One region of the Exiguobacterium sp. FD-YE-25-4 genome, then DNA from elsewhere that is predicted to be linked to it. Evidence: riboswitches for the same ligand, from Rfam matches in the RefSeq annotation. Region 1 holds a riboswitch; each other region holds the start of a gene.
The links. A riboswitch is a leader RNA that binds a small molecule or an ion and turns the genes downstream of it on or off. The one in region 1 is predicted to bind S-adenosylmethionine.
Positions count from the first base shown of each region.

Region 2: linked by a shared signal. The riboswitch ahead of AC13H5_RS10485 (methionine ABC transporter ATP-binding protein) and the one ahead of AC13H5_RS08020 (aminotransferase class I/II-fold pyridoxal phosphate-dependent enzyme) in region 1 are both predicted to bind S-adenosylmethionine.
Region 3: linked by a shared signal. The riboswitch ahead of mtnK (S-methyl-5-thioribose kinase) and the one ahead of AC13H5_RS08020 (aminotransferase class I/II-fold pyridoxal phosphate-dependent enzyme) in region 1 are both predicted to bind S-adenosylmethionine.
Region 4: linked by a shared signal. The riboswitch ahead of AC13H5_RS01665 (Na+/H+ antiporter NhaC family protein) and the one ahead of AC13H5_RS08020 (aminotransferase class I/II-fold pyridoxal phosphate-dependent enzyme) in region 1 are both predicted to bind S-adenosylmethionine.

Region 1 is NZ_CM168041.1:1,548,611-1,554,512, reverse strand. It holds gene AC13H5_RS08035 (peptide MFS transporter) at 1-823, opposite strand, end outside; gene AC13H5_RS08030 (MDR family MFS transporter) at 968-2,212, opposite strand; gene AC13H5_RS08025 (AI-2E family transporter) at 2,477-3,577, opposite strand; SAM riboswitch class I at 3,753-3,853, shown strand; gene AC13H5_RS08020 (aminotransferase class I/II-fold pyridoxal phosphate-dependent enzyme) at 3,932-5,107, shown strand; gene AC13H5_RS08015 (iron-containing alcohol dehydrogenase family protein) at 5,104-5,902, shown strand, end outside.
Region 2 is NZ_CM168041.1:2,027,551-2,033,452, reverse strand. It holds gene AC13H5_RS10495 (PTS sugar transporter subunit IIC) at 1-652, opposite strand, end outside; gene AC13H5_RS10490 (thioredoxin family protein) at 840-1,097, shown strand; SAM riboswitch class I at 1,552-1,657, shown strand; gene AC13H5_RS10485 (methionine ABC transporter ATP-binding protein) at 1,736-2,764, shown strand; gene AC13H5_RS10480 (methionine ABC transporter permease) at 2,754-3,416, shown strand; gene AC13H5_RS10475 (MetQ/NlpA family ABC transporter substrate-binding protein) at 3,447-4,277, shown strand; gene AC13H5_RS10470 (MDR family MFS transporter) at 4,380-5,594, shown strand; gene sufC (Fe-S cluster assembly ATPase SufC) at 5,767-5,902, shown strand, end outside.
Region 3 is NZ_CM168041.1:2,664,405-2,670,306, forward strand. It holds gene AC13H5_RS13645 (sugar ABC transporter substrate-binding protein) at 1-546, opposite strand, end outside; gene mtnA (S-methyl-5-thioribose-1-phosphate isomerase) at 539-1,573, opposite strand; gene mtnK (S-methyl-5-thioribose kinase) at 1,570-2,724, opposite strand; SAM riboswitch class I at 2,806-2,908, opposite strand; SAM riboswitch class I at 3,114-3,215, shown strand; gene AC13H5_RS13660 (2,3-diketo-5-methylthiopentyl-1-phosphate enolase) at 3,286-4,443, shown strand; gene AC13H5_RS13665 (2-hydroxy-3-keto-5-methylthiopentenyl-1-phosphate phosphatase) at 4,440-5,090, shown strand; gene AC13H5_RS13670 (methylthioribulose 1-phosphate dehydratase) at 5,087-5,704, shown strand; gene AC13H5_RS13675 (1,2-dihydroxy-3-keto-5-methylthiopentene dioxygenase) at 5,718-5,902, shown strand, end outside.
Region 4 is NZ_CM168041.1:320,484-326,385, forward strand. It holds gene AC13H5_RS01645 (PucR family transcriptional regulator) at 1-878, opposite strand, end outside; gene AC13H5_RS01650 (divergent PAP2 family protein) at 981-1,406, opposite strand; gene trhO (oxygen-dependent tRNA uridine(34) hydroxylase TrhO) at 1,524-2,465, opposite strand; gene AC13H5_RS01660 (TVP38/TMEM64 family protein) at 2,688-3,338, shown strand; gene AC13H5_RS01665 (Na+/H+ antiporter NhaC family protein) at 3,360-4,661, opposite strand; SAM riboswitch class I at 4,714-4,809, opposite strand; gene AC13H5_RS01670 (GGDEF domain-containing protein) at 4,906-5,902, opposite strand, start outside.

The DNA of each region.
Region 1 (5,902 bases):
AGTAAATCGTCGGAATGGCGATCCCGAACACACCGACGAGGCCGATGAACGTGTTGATCGTGAACAAACCTTGCGGGATGAGCACGGCCAACAGGCCACCGATGAGGACGACCGCGATCGTCGTATACTTGATCGCGTTTCTCTTCTCAGACGGCGTCAACGGGTTCGGTACATATGAACCGGCAAGACCGAGGTTGCCTTTCTTCGTGACGAGGAAGACGACGAGACCGATGAACATCCCGACCGCGGCGAGTGCGAAGCCCCAATGGAAGCCGTAGCTCTTTTGGACTCCACCGACAATCAAAGGTGAAATGAAGGCACCGAGGTTGATCCCCATATAGAAGATGCTGAACCCGGCGTCACGACGACGGTCCGTCTCGTGATACAGGTCACCGACGATGCTTGAAACGTTCGGTTTCAACAAGCCCGTACCGATGACAATCAGTGCCATCGAGATGAACAAGAACGTCAGGCTGCCTGGAATCGACAAGACGATATGACCGAGCATGATGAACACGCCGCCGAAGAAGACGGCCCGAGACGTCCCGAAGACACGGTCGGCGAGCCATCCCCCAATGACCCCCGACATGTAGACGAGTGCGCCGTATACCGACATGATTGACAAGGCGACATTCTGGTCGAGACCGAGACCGCCCTCAGATACTTCGTAGTACATGTAGAACACGAGGATGGCGCGCATCCCGTAATACGAGAACCGTTCCCAAAACTCAGTGAAGAATAGCGTGAACAAGCCTTTAGGCTGTCCGAAAAAACCTTTTTGTGGCACGCTGTCCACAATTTTCTGTTTATCGATCCTTTCCATGAAAGATCCCTCCTTAACCGTATCATCATAAAAAAGAATCATTATGTTTGTAAAGAATAAACGAATGAAAAATTCAAAATTTAATGATATTCGAACGAAATCAAAAACCACACTAAACGACTAGGTTCAGTGTGGTTTTATAAGTCAAGCTGTCTTTTGTTTCGCTTCGGCTGCGCTGACGCGGCGTCCAAGTTGCCAATAGATGAGTCCCGACACGCAGCTGGCCGCCCCGACGAGGATCAACGCGATATGTCCGGCGCGTTGGTCGAAGAACAAGCTTGCCATGATCGGTGCGGTCACCCCACCGATCAACCATTGGATGCTGGCGGCCCCGTTGTAGGCACCGCGCATATTCTCCGGAGCGATCAAGGCGATGAACGTCTGTTGGACCGGGGACATGATCATCTCGCCGAGCGTATAGAAGGCGTACACCGCGAGCAAGACGCTGACGAGAACGAGGTACGGTGTCCCGAGTGAATAGAGGAGACGCGGCATGACGGCGATCAGAATCATGCCGACCCCGAAGATGGTCGCCCCGGCGAGCATGACGTTGCCGAACGGCTTGCGGCCGAGTTTCGAAGCGATTGGGAACTGGAACAACACGACCATGATGCCGTTCAAGGCGAGCATATAGGCGAACGGGTTCTCACGATCGGTGTACGATGGCATCGACTCTCTCAAGAAGAGGGGCAGCATGCTCTCGATGAGCGAGAAGCCCATCGAGATGAAGACACCGGCAAAGATGAACACGAGGAACACCTTGTCATTGTAGAACACGCGCAGGACATCCCGGTTCGACGGCGTGTCGACATCGGTCGTCTCTGGGAGTGACTCCCGGATGAAGCGACCGAGGACGAGTGCGTACAAGACGAAGACGAGAGCGGCCGAGTAGAAGATATACTGCCGGTCGATAAAGAGGACGGCACTCCCGAGGAGCGGGCCGAATGCAGCCCCGATATTGTGCCCCATCCGCAACAGACCGAACGCCTCGTTCATCTGTTCGGGCTCGGTCACATCGGCTACCATCGCGCTTGCGGCCGGGTGGAACAATGAGTTCGTCAAACCGAGCATGGCGTTCAAGAGAAGGAGCGGCCAAAACGTTTCGGCGAAGGCGAAACCGACGAGGGCGAGGGCGTCGCCGAGAATGGCAGCCATCATGATCGGTTTGCGGCCATACAGGTCTGCGAGCCGTCCACCGACGACCGATCCGATGAGCGCCATGATCGGTCCGGTCGCCATGATGACCCCGACCTGGATATAACTGTCGAGCTTGTCGCTATAGTAGAGGACGAGGAACGGTGCGATCATGAACATCATGACACCGGTGATCGTCTCTCCGAGGAAGCGGATCCAAATGTTACGGTCGAGCTGTTTGAGTGATTGAATCATTAAGGTCACCTGCTTTAGTTGATAGAATAAGAAAAGGGACGCAGCATGCTCAAAGGCATACGCGTCCCTACGATCTTAGGCATGCCTCGGAAGGCAGGCGACATCACGGATTCAAATCACGGAGAGGCGCCTGCCGGTCAATATGAACTTGGACGTGCGAGCGTTGAATGACTGACATCGGTACCTCTCCTTTCTGCATTGGACTGTCTTCTCTTCAAGATTATGATATTTCCGTGAAATGTGTCAACATAAATCGTCAATGTGTCATAATAATTCGTTCAAATTCTTTCGGCTGAGCCGGTAGTCGATCAACCGAGAGAACACGACTTGAATCATCGCCGTGACCGGTACACTGATGAACATCCCGACGAGACCGAACAGGCTACCCCCGATGATGATCGAGGTGATGACCCAAAACGGGGTGATGCCAACGCTGTCGCCGAGAATCTTCGGGCCGAGCCAAAGTCCGTCGAATTGTTGCAACAAGAAGATGAACAAGAGGACGATGAGCGCCGTGAACGGGTCATAGAAGTAGGTGATGATGAACGCCGGAATCATCCCGAGCAGCGGACCGACGTACGGGATAAAATTCAAGACGCCGACGATGACGCCGAGTAGAAGCGCGTAAGGTGCCCCGATGATCAACAGACCGGCGACGGCCAACACCCCGATGATGAGGCAGTCGATCGACTTCCCGATGATATAGCGTTTGAAGATGTAATCCATCTCTTGAAAGATGTCGATCGTCGTCTTAGCCGACGCGACCGGGAACATCGCATATAACAGCCGCTTGAACATGCGGGCAAAAACCTCTTTGTCTTTTAACAGATAGATTGAGATGACGATCCCAATCAAAAAATTGATGAGCGTCATCGTGAAGCTCGACACGTAGCTGACCGACGACAAGACTGCGGTCTCGACCCAGCCCGAGTAACGTTCCTCGAAGCGGCTGAAATCGATAGCTTGGGCGATCGTCGCGTTGTACTCTTTCAAGTACGTGTTCAACTGGGCGAGGAACCCGTCAATCTGTCGGATGTAGAACGGGAGCTCTTCGATGAGTGAGGCCACACTCGAGTAGATGCGCGGGAACAATGTCACAGCGGAGATGACAAGAATCCCGATGAAGACGATATAAACGATCAGCAAACCTTGATAGCGTTTTAATTGAAACCGTTCTTCTATATAGGACAGGACGGTATTCAGGAGCAGCGCGATGGCAATTCCCATGATAATCGGCGTCAGCAACTGGAACGTGTAGTGCAACACACTAGAAATCGTGTCCGGTTCACTGATGACTTTCCATAGGACGAGCAGAATCAATCCGATCACGCTCAACTTCCAAATCAATTGACGATTTAATTCCAAAGGTCCATCCCCTCATCTTTTAAATTTTGTAGAATAGTGTTCACTTTGTACTATGACCTTTTTTTTATCGGGATTCAATAGGCCACACCCATTTTCGAAAAAGGATTGACAAGATTGGTAACGTTTGGTTAACTAAGTGACATATTACAAAAAGACAAATCGCATATAAAAACACTTTCTATCAAGAGAAGCGGAGGGACTGGCCCGATGAAGCTTCAGCAACAGATTGTTCCAATACTGTGCTAATTCCAGCAAGGTGACCTTGAGAGATGGAAAGGTGGTTGTTTGAATACGTCCGTATCCCGACACCCCTTTCCGCGGAAAGGGGTGTTTTTTTGCATAGGAGGACTATTCATGACAGATAGACGCTCACACTTACTTAAAACTTTACCACCCCAACATTTTGTCGGACTCGCCGATGAAGTCGCAGCACTTGAACAGGCCGGTCGCGATATCATCCGACTCGGTCAAGGGACGCCGGATTTGCCGACGCCCGCCCCGATCTGCGACGCGCTTCAGACGGCGCTTCTTGATGCCTCGACCCATCAATACGGTCCGTTCCGCGGTCAGGCCCGTCTGAAACAAGCGGTGGCGACGTTTTACTTGAATGAGTACGGCGTCGAAGTCGATCCCGAGACGGAAGTCGCGATCCTCATCGGTTCCAAGTCCGGACTCATCACGTTGCCGCAATGTGTGCTCGAGCCAGGGGACGGCATCTTGCTGCCGAACCCGGGCTATCCCGACTACATCTCCGGGGCACGACTCGCCGGTGCCGTCGTCCGTGATCTCATCTTACGCGAGGAGCACGGTTTCCTCCCTGACTATGAGACGCTCGATACGGAAGGGGCGAAACTCATGTATTTGAACTATCCGAGCAATCCAACGGGGGCCGTGGCCACACCAGCCTTCTTTGATGACACCGTTCGGTTCGCCCAGGAGCGGGACTTGATGGTCGTCCATGACTTCGCGTATGGCAGCATCGGGTTTGATGGACATGTCCCGCCGAGCTTTCTGCAGGCAGAGGGGGCGAAAGACGTCGGCATCGAGGTATATACGATGTCGAAGGCGTTCAACATGTCCGGTTGGCGCGTCGCCTTTGCCATCGGGAACGCAGACATCATCGAGGCGATCAATACGTACCAGGATCACGTCCACGTCAGCGTGTTCTCGGCCATCCAGGCGGCGGCTGTCGCCGCGCTCGAGGCCCCACGCTCTATCCGGGACGATTTGGCCCGACTCTATGAGGCGCGACGCGATCGCCTGATCGATGGGTTGAACCGGGCCGGGTGGGCCGTCGAGCCGCCGGAGGGTTCGTTCTTCGTCTGGGCGAAAGTGCCCGAGGGCGATGCCAAATCGTTCTCGCGTAAGTTATTGTACGAGGCAGGAGTCGCCGTCACACCGGGCTATTTCTTCGGTTCAGAAGGGAACGGATACGTCCGCTTCGGACTCGTCTCACCCGAGCCGAAAATCGATGAGGCCGTCGAACGAATCGAGCGGTTGTTTGCCGCCTATGAGGAGGTGCGGGCATGATTCGTCAGGCCGTCCTTGAATATGACCACGCCGATGACGCGCTCGACCGTCTTGATGAGTTAGTCGACGGCCGACGTGCCCACGTCCTGCGCGGTCAGAACGGGTACGAAGTCGTGCGGGTCGTTCATCCATCCATCACGGACTATCCGGCCACGACGTTCCGTGGGGAGTGTACGGACAAGGAAGTCGAACGGCTGATTTTTGAAGACGTCGATGTCCTCATCGCCATCGGGGGCGGGAAGCTCGTCGACACGGCCAAACTCGTCGCCTATCAACAGAACGTGCCGCTCATCATCGTCCCGACACTCGCCTCGAACTGTGCGGCGTTCACGCCTCTCAGCGTCGTCTATCGGGAGGACGGGAGCTACGACCGCTACGACATGTTCCGCGTCGTCATCGAACGGGTCATCGTTGACTCGCGGGTCATCTCGCGCTCTCCATATGAATACTTCCGAGCCGGTGTCATCGACACGGTCGCGAAGTTTTACGAGGCCCGTTACTTGAGCGGTGACAGCTCGGTCGACGCGGGCGTCAACACCGGGCTCGTCTTGGCCGAGCAGTGCGGGCGTCTCGTCGAACTTGATTTGAGCGAGCACACTTTTGAGTCGTATAGTGACGACGTCCGCTTCGCTGTCGATCACGTGCTCGCCATCGGAGGTGCCGTCGGAGGATTTGGTGACGCCGGGACACGGGTCGCCGTGGGCCATGCGGTCCATAACGCTCTTAGTCGCTTCGAGTCGACGCACCGTTTCTTACACGGGGACAAGGTCGGCTTCGGCTTGATCGTCCAAGAGC
Region 2 (5,902 bases), 480 kb from region 1:
CCCCTAAGTTGGCGGCCCCGGCCGCGACACCAGACAGACTGATCGCTGTGGCGATGCCGACCGTCGAGATCGGCGAGACGATGATGAGCGAGAACGCCATCGCGATCAACATACCCATCACGATGGGCTGCAGTTCCGTCATCGTCATAATGATCGTCCCGACGTATGTGGTGATTTGTGAGATGTAAGTGAGCAGGAACGCCCCGATCCCTCCGGCGACGACGATGACCGTCATCGGTAAGACGAGTACCGTGTATGTCTTCAAGCGTGGCGACAACTGCATGACGAGGAACGTCGCGAGAGCGGCCGTCACACCGGCCGTGATGACGTCACCGATTCCAGCCATGATGAACGCCCCTTCTTCGATGCGGATGGCGCCGCTCCCGACTTGGGTCGCGATGCCGATCGTGCCGGCCTCGAGTGCCGAGCGTCCGAACTGCATGGCGACGGCGACACCGATGATGACCGGTAAGAGACGCATCGCGATTGTCGTTGCATCTAAGATGAACTGCAGTGACGGAACATAAGGTAAGATGGCTTTCGTTAATTCACCGAGCAAGGCGCTCGGGATGAGGGCGATGAGGATGGCAAGACTGAGGCCGTTCAAGACGTTCATCAAAAACTGTTTTCTGGTAAGCTTCTCTTCCGTCATTGGGGATTCACCTGTCCTTTTCTACTGGTATGCTGTTATGTACAAAAGCAATAAAGTTAATGACCATACTATGCCTCTTTCTAGCAAGCGTCAATATAAAATGTTGAAATGTTCAGAATTTTCCATTTGAGCACAACTTTTGAACCGACCGGTCCGGATTCATATACTTAGAGGAGAGGTGAGAACAATGATTACTGACGGATTCTTATATATATACGCCCCGATGTGCGGTACATGCGCCGTGGCCGAGCGGATGCTCTCGGTCGTCGAGGCCGTCGACCCCGAACTCCAGATTGAAAAGCGCGATGCCAACTTTATCCCGAACGAGCTCGAGGCGTATCAAGTCATGAGCGTCCCGGCGCTATTGAAGCTGGAAAATGGCCAAGTTCGCGATCGTTTGTATGCGTTTCAAAACGTCCAGCACGTCCTATCTTTCGTCAAATGAGATAGGATGATTAGAATAATCTGAAAATTTTAAATAATCAGTTGACACAGAAAGTTCACGAATGATATATTCATTACAACATCTTACTTGAACACAACATAGGTCGAGATTTTCCCGTCAGCAAGACGTTTTCGAACAACCGTTGCATGAGCTTACGCGATTTCAGGTGGACCTTCCCTTCGATTGTCCCCCAAAAAAATCAAGCGTCGGGGCACCGGTCGCGTAATTGCATGGTCCGTTCGAAGACCGAGTGATGATCGGGTAAAAATCCCCCATATAAGGATGAATGCTCTGATCGGGCAAAAGAGGTTCATCTATGGGTTGTCCTTCAGTGACTCAAGGTGCTACGTTCTGTGTCATCCTCGGATGGCACCTTTTTTTAATTTGTCTGAAAAAAATAGTTTGACATGAAAATAATGTGTCGCTATGATAAAGCTAATCAAATACGCAACCACTCTTATCAAGAGAGGCTGAGGGACTGGCCCTATGACGCCCAGCAACCGCGGAGCAATCCGAAATGGTGCTAATTCCAGCAAGGTGTAAACCTTGGAAGATGAGAGCAATCGTTGTCCGTACCGATAAAGTACGCACGTTTGCTCAAACGTGCGTACTTTTTTTGTTGTCAGGAGGGAAATGGATTGATTCAACTACGCAATGTGGCCAAATGGTTCGATACGAAAAACGGTCGGGTCCAGGCGGTCGATGATGTGTCGCTTACCATCGAAAGCGGCGAAATTTTTGGAATAATCGGATATTCAGGGGCGGGGAAGTCGACGCTCATCCGCTTGCTCAACCGACTCGAGGCACCGTCTAGCGGTGAAATCGTGGTCGCCGGCAGCGAGCTGACGAAGCTCACGCCTAAGGAACTACGCGGGGTACGTAAAAACGTCTCGATGGTGTTCCAACACTTCAACCTATTATGGTCGCGCACGGTCGCTGAGAACATCAGCTTCCCGCTCGAGCTCATCGGGGTACCGGCCAGCGAACGCAAACGCCGCGTCCAAGAACTTGTCGAACTCGTCGGCTTAGGCGGACGGGAAGACAGCTATCCGTCGCAACTATCGGGCGGTCAAAAGCAGCGAGTCGGGATAGCCCGTGCGCTCGCTACGAATCCAGAAGTGCTCCTCTGCGATGAAGCGACGAGCGCACTCGACCCGAAGACGACCGATTCGATTCTCGAACTGCTCGTCAGCATCAATAAAAAGCTCGGATTGACGATCGTCCTCATCACCCATGAGATGCACGTCATCCAAAAGATTTGCCACCGCGTCGCCGTCATGGAGGCCGGGAAGGTCGTCGAGACCGGACAAGTCGCCGAGGTGTTCCAACATCCGGAACAGCCGATCACGAAAGAGTTCGTCAAACAGATCGGCGCGGTCGAAGACATGTCGCTCACGTTCGAGCACTTGAAAGCGCGTTATCCGAGCGGTCAAATCGTCAAGCTCAAATTCTTGAACGAGACGGCCGAGCAACCGATTCTGTCAGAAGTGTTGAAGCAACATGACATCGGCTTCAACATCATTGGCGGGAACGTGACGCAGTCACAAGTCGGTGCCCTCGGGACATTATTCATCCAATTGATTGGAGAGCCGGCTGAAGTCGAGCGGGCCATCGCCTCAATCCGATCACAGGCAGTGGAAGTGGAGGTAGAAAGCGATGTTTCCTAATGTAGATTGGCAAGTCATGTTAGAACAGACGTGGGAGACGCTCTATATGACGCTCGTCGCCGGAGCCGCGACGTTCGTCATCGGTCTCGCCCTCGGGATGCTCTTATACGTCACGAACGAACCGCTCATGATGAAAAACCGTCCGATTTACACGGTCATCAGCGCAATCGTCAACGTGTTCCGGTCGATCCCGTTCATCATTTTGATCATCTTGCTCATCCCGTTCACGTTACTCGTCGTCGGGACGATGCTCGGATCGACGGCAGCGTTGCCGGCGCTCATCATCGGTGCGGCTCCGTTCTATGCGCGGATGGTCGAGCTCGCCCTTCGCGAAGTCGACCGCGGCGTCATCGAGGCGGCTGAATCGATGGGTGCGACAAAATGGCAAATCGTCTATAAAGTGTTGTTCCCAGAAGCATTGCCGGCCATCGTGTCAGGCATCACGGTCACGATCGTCGCCATCGTCGGTTATACGGCGATGGCAGGGGTCGTCGGGGGCGGGGGACTCGGGAACTTGGCGTTCCTCGAAGGGTTCCAGCGCTCACAGAGTGACGTCACGTTCGTCGCGACCGTCTTAATCTTGGTTATCGTCTTCGTCATCCAGTTCATCGGCGATCGACTCGTATCAGTAATTGACAAGCGTTCCGCTTGATCTAAATAGAAAATTTGGAGGGGTTTTATAATGAAATCATGGAAAACAGTACTCGGATTGACAGCAGCTTCAGCACTCACGATTCTCGCAGCTTGCGGCGGAGATTCAGAATCAGGTTCGGGCGATGACAAGACGCTCGTCGTCGGTGCGTCAAACGTCCCGCACGCTGAGATTTTAGAGCACATTCAAGACGACTACGAAGAGAAGGGCTATACGCTCGAAATCAAGAAGTTCCAAGACTACGTCCTCCCGAACAAAACGCTCGCGGACGGCGAACTCGACGCAAACTACTTCCAACACGAGCCGTACCTCGAGTCGCAAATGGCTGAGAATAAAGACTACAAATTCGCATCAGCCGGCGGCGTCCACATCGAGCCGATTGGTGTCTACTCACAAGACTACAAATCACTCGATGAGCTGCCAGAAGGCGCTGAAATCATCATGAGTTCGTCAGTCGCTGACCACGGACGAATCCTCACGATGCTCCAATCAGAAGGCTTACTCACGCTCGCAGAAGGCAAGACGACGGACGCGACGGTTTCAGACATCGTCGACAATCCGAAAAATTTGGAGTTCAAGACGGACGTTGAAGCGGCACTTCTCCCGCAAGCGTTCAACAACGGTGAAGGGGACGCGGTCCTCATCAACACGAACTACGCGATCGATGCCGGCCTCAACCCGCTCGAAGACGCGATCGCCCTCGAAGGCGAAGACTCACCTTACGTCAACTTGATCGTCACACGTGAAGGCGACGAAGACGACGAGCGCGTCAAGGCACTCCTTGAAGTCCTCACATCAGAAGAGACACAACAGTGGATCTTGGACGAATACAAAGGTGCAGTCGTACCGGTCAAACAATAATTGTCGTCAAGGCTCGGGACATCCCGGGCCTTTTTTGTTTGGAGTAGTTTTGACGCACCAATAGAAGTACACTACATATATGTAGAAAAAGGGGGGATCCGGATGAACATACGACACATTCATCCGCTGACGCTGGGTGTCTTATTTGGTACATTTTTTGCCCGGCTGTCGACATTTTTTGTTATGCCGTTTTTTGCGATTTATCTTGCGACGCTTGGCTTCTCGGCGAGTGTCATCGGGACGGTGTTCGCCATCTCGGCGTTATCGGGGTTATTCATGAGCTTTTTTGGGGGCACGCTGTCTGACCGCTATGGGCGCAAACAGTTGATGCTCATCGGGATCGCCTTGAATGCGATCACGTTCAGCGGGTTCGCGCTCGTGACGGAATTATTTTGGTTTTACATGTTCTCGGTACTTATGGGCGTGTCACGGTCGTTCCTCGAACCGGCGTCCCGCGCGCTCATCAGCGACACGACGCAACCGGACCAGCGCGTCATCGTCTACAATGTCCGCTACTTTTTAATCAATATCGCGGCGGCGATTGGTCCATTGCTCGCGGTCGTGTTGTCGCTCACCGGGGCGAAGAGCGCCTTCTTCGTCGTCACGGGCGTCTATGTGTTATACGGTCTTGTCATTTCGACGTTGTTCCGGAAATATCCGTTCGAGGAAGGGGACGGCGTCAAAGTCCGGCCGCGCTTGACGGAGACGTTCCGTGTGTTACAACAAGATAAGACGTTCCGCTACGTCATCATCGGGATGATTTTCGCCATCATCGGCTATAGTCAGTTCAATGCGACGTTGCCGCAGTTCATCGCGTTCCATGACGGCTTCAGCGATGGCTCACGTTTGTTCGCCTATCTATTGACGGTCAATGCGATCACCGTCCTCATCGTCCAATATCCGATCATGCGCTTCGGGATTCGCGTGTCGCCGATCAAGTCACTCTTTTTCGGCGTCGGAACGTTGTCTACGGGGCTCCTGCTCATCGGTTTTGCGACCGAGACGTGGGTGTTGTTCATCGCGATGGTCATCTTCACAATCGGTGAGGTGCTCATGTTCACGATGACGGACGTATTGACGGACGAATTGGCACCGGCTCACCTGCGCGGGACGTATTTCGGGGCGATGGGGTTGACGGCGCTCGGTCAGACGATCGGCCCTGTCATCGGCGGGGTGTTGCTCGATGGGTTTGATAACGCCGCGTTGCCAGTGTTTGGAAGCTTGGCCGTGTTGACGGCTTGCGGCGCCTTCTTCTTCGCCGGCGCCTTGAAAGAACGGAAAACAAGTTTGGCCTTAATCGAGGAAAAAGTTGGATAAAGTCTTGATTTCCCGATATTCTCATTCTCAACATTTAAGTTTTATTGAGAATGAATAATAAGGTGAGTCGCTTGAAATAAAAAATTGCCTAGATTAAGATTAGAATATATCTAATCTACGCCAAAAATGGCGAGAAAACGGAAGGGGTATCCGAATGTCTAACGTACCACACATGAAAATTGATGACCTCCGCGTCTCAATCGAAGGAAAAGAGATCGTCAAAGGTCTTAATCTTGAAATTAAAGGTGGCGAAATTCACGCCATCATGGGTCCTAACGGGACGGGTAAATCTACACTCGCATCGGCAC
Region 3 (5,902 bases), 1.1 Mb from region 1:
TGTGAAGCCACCGACCCAAATCGTGACGATTTTGCCTTCGCCGTCCAAATCTTCGGCCAGTGCCTTGAGCGAACGCCAAGCGAGCGAATAGTCGTCCTGGTCGATGACCGTCACCCCGTCGTTCGTCAAATCATTGTCGAACGCGACGACTTTGATGCCTTTGTCGAGTGCGCGTTGGACCGGTTCTTTCAATGCATCGGCGCGGCCATGGTCAATCAAGATGACATCGACGCCTTGCGTCGTCGCCGTGTCGACGTAACTCGCCATCTTCGACAGATCGTTGTCGGCGTTGTACACTTTCACGTTGCCGCCGAACGATTCGACTTGTTCCGTCACCCCATTGATATACTGCGACGAGAACGTCCCGATCGACATCTGCATGATGAGGGCGACATCGATATCTTTTGGCAACGTCCCGTTCGAGACCGAGACGGGTTTCGTCTCTGCCGTCTTCTCGGCCGGCTTCGATGGGGCCGCTTGCTCGTTCGTGCAACCGACGAGCGCCAAGACGAATGTGAATAACAAAATCAAGAGTTTTTTAGACATGAATCGTTCCCCCTACATGATGTGTGATGGCGGCCTCTGTCGGTTCGAACACACCCGCCTCGGTGATGAGTCCGGTGATGAGATCGGGCGTCGTGACGTCGAACGCCGGATTGAAGACGGTGATGCCGACGGGCGCCGTCGGTTGACCACCGATATGTGTGACTTCTGACGGGTTCCGCTCCTCGATTTCAATCGTGTCATCCGCCGTCAAATCGAACGTCGAATGCGGCGCAGCGACGTAGAACGGAATGCCGTAATGCTTGGCGAGGACGGCGAGCTGCAACGTCCCGATTTTATTGGCGACGTGCCCCGTCCGTGTAATGCGGTCGGCTCCGACGATGATGGCATCGACTCGTTTCGACTGAATCGTCCAAGCCGCCATATTGTCCGTGATGAGCGTCACGTCGATATCGGCCCGGTCGAGCTCCCAGACGGTGAGGCGTGCCCCTTGCAGGAGCGGCCGCGTCTCACAGGCGAAGACGTTGAAGGATACACCGCGTTCTTTTCCAACGTAAAACGGGGCGAGCGCCGTCCCGTAACGCGATGTCGCGATGGCACCGGCGTTGCAAATCGTCAACACGTTCCCCCCGGCCGGCAACACCGTCAGTGCATGCTCGCCGATGGCCCGGTACGTATCGACGTCCCGGTCGTACAAAGCGATGGCGCGGCGTTTGATTTCCTCGGCAATCGCCTCGAAGTCGTCCCCGACATTTAAATCAAGGAGCGATTCGATCACGTTTTGCAGATTGACCGCCGTCGGCCGGGTCGCGATCAAGCGGCGTCCGACGAGGTCGAGCCGACGCGTAAAGTCCGGATCGTCGACTAACCGGCCCGCCTCTTTGGCGAGGACGAACGCCCCGAAGTATGCGATGGCCGGGGCGCCGCGGACTTGGAGCGTCTCGATGGCATGTTCGGCCTGTTCGAGCGTCTCAATCGTCACGTACCGCTCTTCATGCGGCAACAACGTCTGATCCAATACGATGAGTTCGTCTGTCTGTGAATGGAAACGGATGTTTTGGACCGTCATACGCGCACCCCCGACAGGAGTGTCACCAAGTCGTCAATCGATTCGACGCTGTGGCGTTCTTTAATGAGCGCCGTCCCGAGGGCGAGCGCGTCACGTTTTCGTTCGAGCCGCGTCGCTTCCGGCAACGTCTCGAGATCGGCGACACCGGCCAGTCCGACGGCACGGCGAATGAGTTCGCAACCGGCGTAGCCGATCGTGTCGCTGAAAATCGTCCGCAACAACTCGTCGACGAAACCGTCCGTGTTGAACGGCTCGACGGCGCGTTCAAAATTGGCCCGAAACGTCTTCTCGAACGTCTCCCACACCGTCAAGACGTCCGTGAAACGCTCGAAGCGTTTGAGCGGGTCATGGAACGTCGACAGCGTCAAATGGGCGATGATTTGGCCGAGGTCGAAGCCGAACGGTCCGTAAAACGCGAACTCTGGATCGATGATTTTCGTCTCTTGTTGAGTCGCGAAGATGCTGCCCGTATGTAAGTCTCCATGCAGGAGTGCCTCATGTTTCGTGACAAAGCCGACTTTCAGTTTCGTCACCTCGACTTTGAGCGCTTGGTCTTGCCAAAGGCGTTCGACATCTTCTCGCAGCGCCGTCTCGATGTTGTTCGACTCCGCGTCTTTGAACGGGTCGGTGAAGATGAGTTTCTCGGTGATGTCACACAGTTCCGGGTTGTAATAGTCACGTTCAATCCGCTTCTTCGCGATCGGCCCGGCCGCGTAATCCGACGTCGCGAACAGCGTCTCGCCTAAAAATTCACCGACATGGCGGGCCAGTTCAGGATACGTTTTCCCTTCCAAATAGCCAGTCCGAACAATCTCAAAATCTGACAGGTCCTCTAAAATCGTGTAGGCGAGCGGGCGGTCACTGCCAAGCACGACTGGCACGAAACGAGGGACGACGTTGGCGAATTCGCGCAACGCCAACTGCTCGATCCACGCCCGTTCAAGTGTGAGCGGCCAACTTTCGCCGACGACTTTCGCATATGGGAGCGCTTGTTTGACGATGAGACTCGTTTCGCCTTGTCGGATGCGGAAAACGAGGTTCAAATTGCCGTCCCCAATCTCCTCGCAATGCGTGATGCCTCCGTCTTCGATTAACCCCAACGTTTTCACATGCTCGACGACGGTCTGTTCTGTAAATGGTTGATATGACATAATGTTTTCCCCTTCCTGTACGTTGCCCACAAAAAAAGCCCCTTTCTCCGCGAGAAAGAGGCACAGCCAAACTGGTTGTTCCTCTCATCTGTCAGACATTCGTCTGGTGGATGTAGCACCGTGCCTAGTGGTCGGTTGCTGCGGCGTCATCGGGCCAATTCCCTCTGCCAACTCGCGATAAGAGTGGTTTATTCGATTCGGTGAACTTATGTGCTGAATATTACGGACTCGACGTCACGATTGTCAACGGCAATTTCCCGATGCAACTTCGTCTTTTTTTGTGCATATATGGAAACAACTTTCCAAAATATTTTTTTTGGAAAAAAAGGAATTGACGATGTGACGATTCTGTGCAAAAATTCAATTAAATTTCACAACTTCAAATCACATTCTTATCAAGAGCAGACGGAGGGACAAGCCCGATGATGTCGCAGCAACCGACCAGAGATGGCACGGTGCTAATTCTTGCAGCGTAAGCTGAGAGATAAGAGTTCATTTTTTTTATGATGACCTCTTGCCTCGGCATGGGGTCATTTTTGTTTGCCTGGAAGGAGGAACCATATGAGTATCACTGCCACATATGAAATCAAACGGACGGACGCGGTCGCGACCGTCGCCAACAAGATCGCCCTCGAGTTGACCGTCGGCACATGGACGGACTTGCCTCACTTAGAGCAAGAGCAGTTACAGGCGTTCCGAGGTGAGGTCGTATCAACCACACATACGGACACGACGAGCCGCTTCACGATCCGCTATCCGTTACATAATGTCAGCCCTGACTTTTCATCCATCTTGACGACGACGTTCGGGAAACTGTCCCTCGATGATTCGGTCCGATTAATCGATTTGACGTTGCCGGAGACGCTCGCCTCTGATTTCAAAGGCGCCAAGTTCGGTGTCGACGGGATTCGTGAGTTGCTCGGCGTTCAGGATCGCCCGCTCGTCATGAGCATCTTCAAAGGCGTCATCGGCCGTGACCTCGCGTTTCTCGAGCAGCAACTCCGCGATCAGTTCGCCGGTGGCATCGATATCGTCAAAGACGACGAGATTTTATACGACAACCCGCTCACCCCGTCGCTTGAACGGGCCCGGATCGGAGCGGACGTCATTCAAGCCCACTTCGAGGCGACCGGGAAACGCGTCCTGTACGCCATCACGCTGAGCGGCCCCGTGTTCGGTCTGCGTGACCAGGCGCTCCGTCTCATCGAGGCCGGTGCGACGGCGCTCCTGTTCAACGTCTATACGTACGGTCTCGACGCACTGCGCGAACTCGCGAACGATCCGGATATCCACGTCCCGATCTTGGCACATCCGGCCTTTGCCGGCGCCTTGACCGGATCAATCAGTCATTCGCTTTTGCTCGGTAAACTCCCTCGCCTCGCCGGGGCCGATTTGACGCTCTTCCCGTCACCGTACGGCTCACTTGCGACACCGCGCGACGAGACGTTCGTGATTCGTGACCAGAGTGCCGAACCACATTGGTCGAAGCCGATTTTGCCGGTCCCGTCCGCGGGGATTCATCCGGGACTCGTCGCCGATATCATTCGGGACTTCGGGACGGATGTCGTCATCAACGCCGGCGGTGGCATTCACGGTCATCCGGACGGTGCAGCCGCCGGGGCTCGTGCGTTCCGACAAGCCATCGCTCACGTACTCGGTCAAACCGAAGGGCAGACGGACGAGCTCGATACCGCGTTGAAGGCGTGGGCGTCACGATGACGGCCCATATCCTCTGCGACTTTGACGGGACGATTACGGCGGAAGACAATATCATCGCGTTGATGAAGGCGTTCGCCCCGCCGGCTTGGGTCGAGTTGAAAGACGCGGTCCTCGAGCAACGGATTTCCATCCGATCCGGGGTCGGTCAAATGTTTCGACTGTTGCCGAGCGAGGCCGCCCCGGCTTACCGTGATTATTTGTTGGAGCGCATCACGCTCCGCCAAGGGTTCCCGGCATTTTTAGAAGAAGTTCGGGTCCATGGCTGGAAGTTTGACGTCGTCAGCGGCGGGATGGACTTCTTCGTGCAACCGGTCTTGGACGGGCATGTCGCCCCCGAGCATATCTACTGCAACGTCGCCGACTTCTCCGCTGAGACGGTCACCGTCGCTTGGCCGCACGCTTGCGATGAACAATGTACGAACGATTGCGGCTGTTGCAAGCCGACGCTCGCTCGCCGCCTTGTCAATCCCGCCGATCGCTTGATCGTCATCGGCGACTCGGTGACCGACTTCGAGGTCGCGAAGCGTGCCGACTTCGTCTACGCCCGAGGTCAACTCATCACGCTCTGCGAAGACGCAGGCATCCGTTACGCCCCGTTCGAGACGTTTGACGACATCACCCATCACTTGAAGGAGGTTGCCGTATGAGCCTTGCCGCACGTTGGCTCGAACTGGCCGACATTAAAGACGAACTCGCCGCCCGCGACTGGTTCCCCGGAACGAGTGGGAATTTGGCGATTCGCGTTTCCGATGACCCGCTCGAATTTCTCGTCACGGCGAGCGGACGCGATAAACGAAAACGAACACCGGACGACTTTGTTCACGTCGATGCGGCCGGACGCTTGATTGGCAAACAGAACGGTCGTCCATCCGCCGAGACGCTGCTTCACGTCGAAGTGTTCAATCGGACGGACGCGACGTGTTCGCTCCACGTCCATACGGTCGACAATAATGTCATCTCCGAGCTCCATGCCGCCACCGGCGAAGTCGTCTTCACCGGCCAAGAGATCATCAAGGCGCTCGGCTTCTGGGACGAGGATGCGGTCGTCCGCGTACCGATTATCGAGAACCATGCGGACATCCCGACGCTCGCAGCCGCCTTCGCCCCTCATATCCGGGCAAACGCCGGCGCCGTCCTCATCCGCAATCACGGCATCACCGTCTGGGGCGAGACCCCGGCCGCGGCCAAACGTTATTTAGAGGCTTACGAGTTCTTGTTCAGCTATACGTTAAAACTACGCGCCCTAGGCGTCCATTCATAAGGAGGAACCAACCATGGCAACTGTCTATTTCCAACAAACCGAAGAACGTTACGTCGATCAAACTGAAGTGAGTGCCTTTTTAGAGTCACGCGGGATTTTATATGAGCAGTGGGATATCACAAAGCTCCCGGAAAACCTGCAAGAGAACTATCAGTTGACGGACGAGGACAAACAAGCGATCTTGTCGACGTTCCGTGA
Region 4 (5,902 bases), 1.2 Mb from region 1:
GGGAACTTCCGACGAAGCGAGGTGACCTGTCGTGCTTCTTCCATCGCGGCATACAGCATGTCGCTCTCAAAGAAACGACGGCTGACGCCTAAACGTGGATCGACTTCCGTGAATTTCTCTCGGAGCTGTGTCTCGAAGCGATTGGCCCACTGCAAAAGTGCCGTCTCTTCCTCGGCTAACTCCGATTTCATATAATGCCAGACGAGTAGCTGTTGACCATCGATGGCGTGCAACACGACCTCGATCGCTTGTTGGGTCGCGAGAACATAAAACAATCGCTCCGCCAGCTGTGGGGTGATCGGTTGGCCGCACTCGATGATGGTGAGTCGGCTGGCGACAGCAATCGGGGCGAGTTCGTTCAAACGATCGCGATGAGCGGGCGACAAATTGGGGCTGGCCAACACCTCTAAAAAGAAACGCTCGAGCTCGGCATCGATGCGCCGCTCATGCATGGCGATGGTCATGAGCAATTTTTTAGCGATGCTCGCGCCTTCTTTTAACACAGTGAGCTCTTGTTCCGAGAACGGGGTCGTTCGGGCCAGGCTCCAAATATAACCGAGCACATCGTCCTGTTGTTTGATAACGACAGCGGCACGTTCGCCTAAACCGACAGCCACCCGGGCTGGGATGACGACCGGTTCGTCTCGGTCGATCACTTCTTGCAGGATTCCACTTTCCCATAAGTCCTCGATGACCGCTTCCGGCACACGACGGCCGATGATGGTCGCGATGCGGGCCGGGTCGGTCGAGTCGGGGTGGGTGCTGTAGGCGAGCAACTGGTGGTGGCGATTTTCAATCGTGATTGGGGCCCGAATCGCTTGTCCGATTGCTTCGGCGAGTGTATCGAGCGATTCATAAGATTTCTGCAAAAAAGGCATGTCGATTCCTCCTCTCTCTCACTATACCGTCTCTGTTGTGAAAGTTCACAAAAAGATGGAAGTGTTTTGAGAAGAAGGGGCGACATGCCTCTAAAATTCAGCTTAAATCGGGAAAAACAATCCGATGACGAGACCGAGCAGGGCACCGACGATGACTTGGAACGGGGTGTGACCGACCAACTCATTTAAAATCGGTGTCTCATGTTTGATGCCTTTGAAATAGTCGTTCAACAAACGGGCTTGGAACCCGACCGCTTGCCGGACACCGGTCGCGTCGTACATGACGATCGTCGCGAAAATCAGGGCGAGCGCGAACATGCTGGAGTCGAGCCCTTCGATACGCCCGATCACGGTCGTCAATGCGACGACGGTCGAGGAGTGGGAACTTGGCATCCCACCTGAGGCAAACATGATTTCAAGTTCAAAATCTCGTGTTTTAATGAGTTCGGTTACGAGCTTGGCCGCTTGGGCGATGAACCACGCGAGCAAGGCGGCGAGTAAAGGTTCGTTAAAGAGCAATCGATTCACTTCCTGTCTGACAATGGTATCTACACTATACCCGATTCTTTCAGGCACTAGACGTAAAGTTTTTGTCAAAAAAAGCACCTCGAGCATAGGCTCGAAGTGCTTCTCGGTCGATTTTTGTTACCCGACGACGCCTTCAGTCTCCTGAAGTTTGTCCGCGATATTCTCGATGATATAGCGGTTACGTGGATGCTCCTGGCACTCTTTCGAGCATGAACGCATTTGTTTCGGTTCACACTCTTCACAACAGAAGTGTTGAGCATTACACACCGGGTTGGCACAATTAACGTAACGGACCGTCTTCGTCCCACAGTGCATGCACTCGGAAACAACCGACGGATTGACCGTGTTGACTGGGACGTTGATGCGCTCGTCAAAGACGTAGAGCTCGCCTTCCCAATTTTCGCCTTTCGTGGCGTCGTCTTTGCCGTACATGGCGACGCCGCCTTTTAGGTGGAAAATGTTGTCGTGACCTTGGTCACGCATATATGCGGTAAATTTCTCGCAACGGACGCCTCCGGTACAGTACGTGAGTAAGGTTTTCCCTTCGTAGAGGTCCTTGTTCTCTTCGAGCCAATCTGGCATGTAACGAGAAGCCTCTACGTCGATTTTGATCGCATTTTTAAAGTGACCAAGATCGTACTCGTAGTTGTTACGAACATCGAGGATGACGACATCGTCGCGATTCATCATCTCTTTCCATTCTGCCGGTTCGAGGTACGCACCGTGCTGTTTAGGAACGTCGAACTCACCATCAAAGCGCCACGTCACAAGCTCTTTCTTATGACGGACAAAGATTTTTTTGAACGCATGCTCTTCGACTTCATCGATTTTGAACTCGATATCGCTGAAAAGCGGGTTCGCTTTCAAGTCGTTCATGTATTGCTCGGTCTGTTCCCAAGTCCCAGAGCACGTTCCGTTGATTCCTTCGGAAGAAATCAAGATCCGTCCTTTGATGCCAAGGTCCTTACAATACTTGAGGTGCTCTTGTGTGAGCGTTTCTGGGTCTTCGATGTTGACGTACTTATAGTACAGCAAGACCCGCATTGGTTTTGTTTCCATGTTATTACTCCCCTGTGTTCAGTTTTTTGCAGGAAAACGAACGTTGGGTTGTGTCGTTCGACGAGCGGACTTGCCTGCAACCACAAGTCCATATTATATGATAGATATCACAGCGAAATTTCGCAAATACTTTTTATTTTTTTTACTGGCGTGCAGGGGGATGCGTCTTCCTGAGCGAAATCGGGTAAAAGGTATTAATGAAAGTCGAAGGTGGAAACTGATATGCTCACATCACTCCAACAATGGATTATCCAACTGATTGAATGGCTGCAAGAGCTTCCGGGAGGCCCATGGGCAGGACTAGGGGCGCCGTTCCTTGAGGCGATCTTTCCATTTCTTCCGCTCGTCCTCATCATTTCGGCGAACGCGGCCACGTATGGGTTCTTGCTCGGGACGTTATTGTCTTGGGTCGGTAGTTTACTAGGGACGATTCTTGTCTTTACAGCCGTCCGTTACGTATTCCGTAAACCGATGACACGGTGGCTCGAAAAACATAAACAAGGGGTATATTGGCTGGAACGCATCAACCATATGAGCCCGATCTCGCTTGGGTTTTTATATTCGCTCCCGTTCATCCCGGTCAGTTTGATCACATACTTACTTGCCCTCATTCAAATGCCGCTTCGGACATTCATCATGGCGGCGGGGTTCGGGAAACTGCTTGTCGTCTTGATTTTTTCGGTCATTGGTGACCAGTGGGAAGAGTTTATTCAAAGTCCGTTCCGCTTATCGATGCTTGGACTGTTACTGTTTGTTCTTTGGGCGATCAGCCGTGGCCTCGAGGAATTGCTCAAGCGGCGCGCCTTCAAAAAACGCAACGAACAACTTCAACGTGAACGTGAAACGAAACGTCAAACGACCCTTCGAAGCTAGTGCTTCAAAGGGTCGTTTTGGTCAGGCGCGCTTTTTGAAACGCGGGAAGTTAAAGACGATGGCCAGCCCTCCGCAAATGAAGAGCAGGAATGGATAGAACATATACGGGACGAGCGCTGGTGACGCCGTATTCGTCAATTCGGCGGCGATGAGCAGCTGTGCCCCATAAGGCAACAGGCCTTGGACGCCACACGAGAAGATGTCGAGCACACTCGCTGATTTCTTTCGCTCGATGTCATACGTGTCGGCGATATTGGCGGCGAGCGGACCGGCCACGAGAATCGAGATCGTGTTGTTCGCCGTCGCAACGTTCGTCGCGCTGACGAGCCCGGCGATGCTCCATTCGGCACCGGCACGTTTTTGAATCCGCGACGTGAGCGCGTCACGCAAGTAAGTGAGCCCGCCGTTATGCGAGATGAGTCCGACGAGTCCGCCCATGAGGAGCGTCAAGAGCGAAATCTCGGCCATACCCATCATCCCGTCTGCCATAGCCGTGACGTATGAAGTGACAGCCAAACTCCCATCGATCAAACCGATGATGCCGGTCAAGGCAATCCCGCCAAGCAAAACGAGAATGACGTTCAACCCGGTCAAGGCGAGAGCGATGACGGCGAGGTATGGAATGAGTTTATACCATTCGAACGCGGCTGCATCGACAGTCGATTCTCCACTCGATAACACCGATAAGAGGACGATTGTGATAAGGGCGGCCGGGAGGACAATCCAAAAGTTGGTTCGGAATTTGTCACGCATATTGGTACGCTGGGTCCGGACGGCAGCGATTGTCGTGTCCGAGATGAACGACAAGTTGTCCCCGAACATGGCACCACCGACGACGGCAGCCGCCGCGATGGCGATATTGACGCCACTTTCTTCGTGGATACCGAGCGCGATCGGGGCGAGGGCGGCAATCGTGCCCGTCGACGTTCCCATCGCCATCGAGATGAAAGCCGCGATGACGAATAAACCGCTCAGTAGAAGCGAGGACGGTAAAAATGTCAGCGCCGCATTGACGGTCGCGTCGATTGCGCCGATTGCTTCGGCGACACTCGAGAACGCTCCGGCGAGCAAGAAGATGAAGACCATGATCAAAATGCCGGGGTTCCCCGCACCTTGGGCGACACGCTCGACCGTCTGAGTGACGCTGCCTTTCGTCATCATCGCCGCGACGATGACCGCGATCAACGCCGCGATCAGGACCGGGAATTTATAAAAGTCGTTATAGTAGATGCCTGCCCCGATAAAGAAGACGAGGAAGACGAGCAAAGGCAATAGTGCCCATTTGTTAGCTGTCGGTTGTTCCAATCGATTCACCTCATTCATAAAATAAAAAGAGAGCCTTCTGAAAAAAGGCTCTCTCTACAAGAAAACACTTTTTTCATCTTTCGAGCAGACTGCTCGCTGGATTTGGCACAGGTTACCCGCTGCCGAGACGTCACTGGGCCAGTCCCTCAGTCTCTCTTGATAAAAAAGTTGTGATATTTAATTATAAGACACGTTCCCTAACGTACCTGTTTCAAATCCGCTTGTCAATAGCAAACCCCCACGCGGTGAACGTGGGGGTGAGTCAGGTCGTTAAGAAATTGTAATGGGCGACGCGGTTGCGTCCGGCGTACTTCCCGCCGACGTAGAGGGCCCGGTCAGCGTTACGGATCGTATCGTCGAGGCGTTTGTCACCGAACGCCTGAATCGTGTCGACACCGATCGAAGCGGTGACGGGGATATCGATTCCGTCGACGTGGAACGGTTTGTTCTCGATTTGTTGGCGGATGCGCTCGGCGATCTCGACGGCGGCCTCAACATCACAACGGTTTAAGAGCAAGATGAACTCTTCACCGCCGTAACGGGCGGCAAAATCTTCGGTGCGGAGTGCCTGGCGAATCCGCCGTCCAAACTCTTGGAGCACACTGTCCCCGACTTGATGTCCGTGCAAATCGTTGATTTTTTTGAAAAAGTCGATGTCGAGCATCGCGACCGAAATCGGATACATCGAACCGTCCGAGATTTGTTGAATCCCGTATTCGTAAAACGCGCGTGCATTCGCGAGCAGCGTCAAGCTGTCGGTCCGACTTTCCGTGTAAAGACGGTCGCGCTCATGGCAACGGCTGATCGTCCGGTTGAACGACTTGAGAAGTTTGACGATTTCACGTTGGATGGTCGAGGGATACCCATAGACGTGTTCACCCGTCATGACGAGCCACGTGCGAATCCCTTCGATCTCCTCGGACCGAACCGAGATGAAACTATGATAGTCGTCGTCAAATTCGTTCGACAGTGGTGCGTCCCATTCGAAGCGCATCTCATATTCGACCGAGGCTTCGTTCGGATAAGCGTGATCGAGCAAATCGAACACGATGTGACGGTCAATCGGCTGACGCGTCTTCAAATCAAAGTACAGGGTACGGTCGAACAGTTTAAACTCGACGAACCCTTCGTCATAGTGATTGAGCCGCTCACATTGACTGAGAAACACTTCGATGGCTTGCGCCTCGCTCTGCGATAACGACACGGCTTCTTTTGCCTCATCATACTGTTCAATCAACGATTTAAAGGCGTCTTGCCGG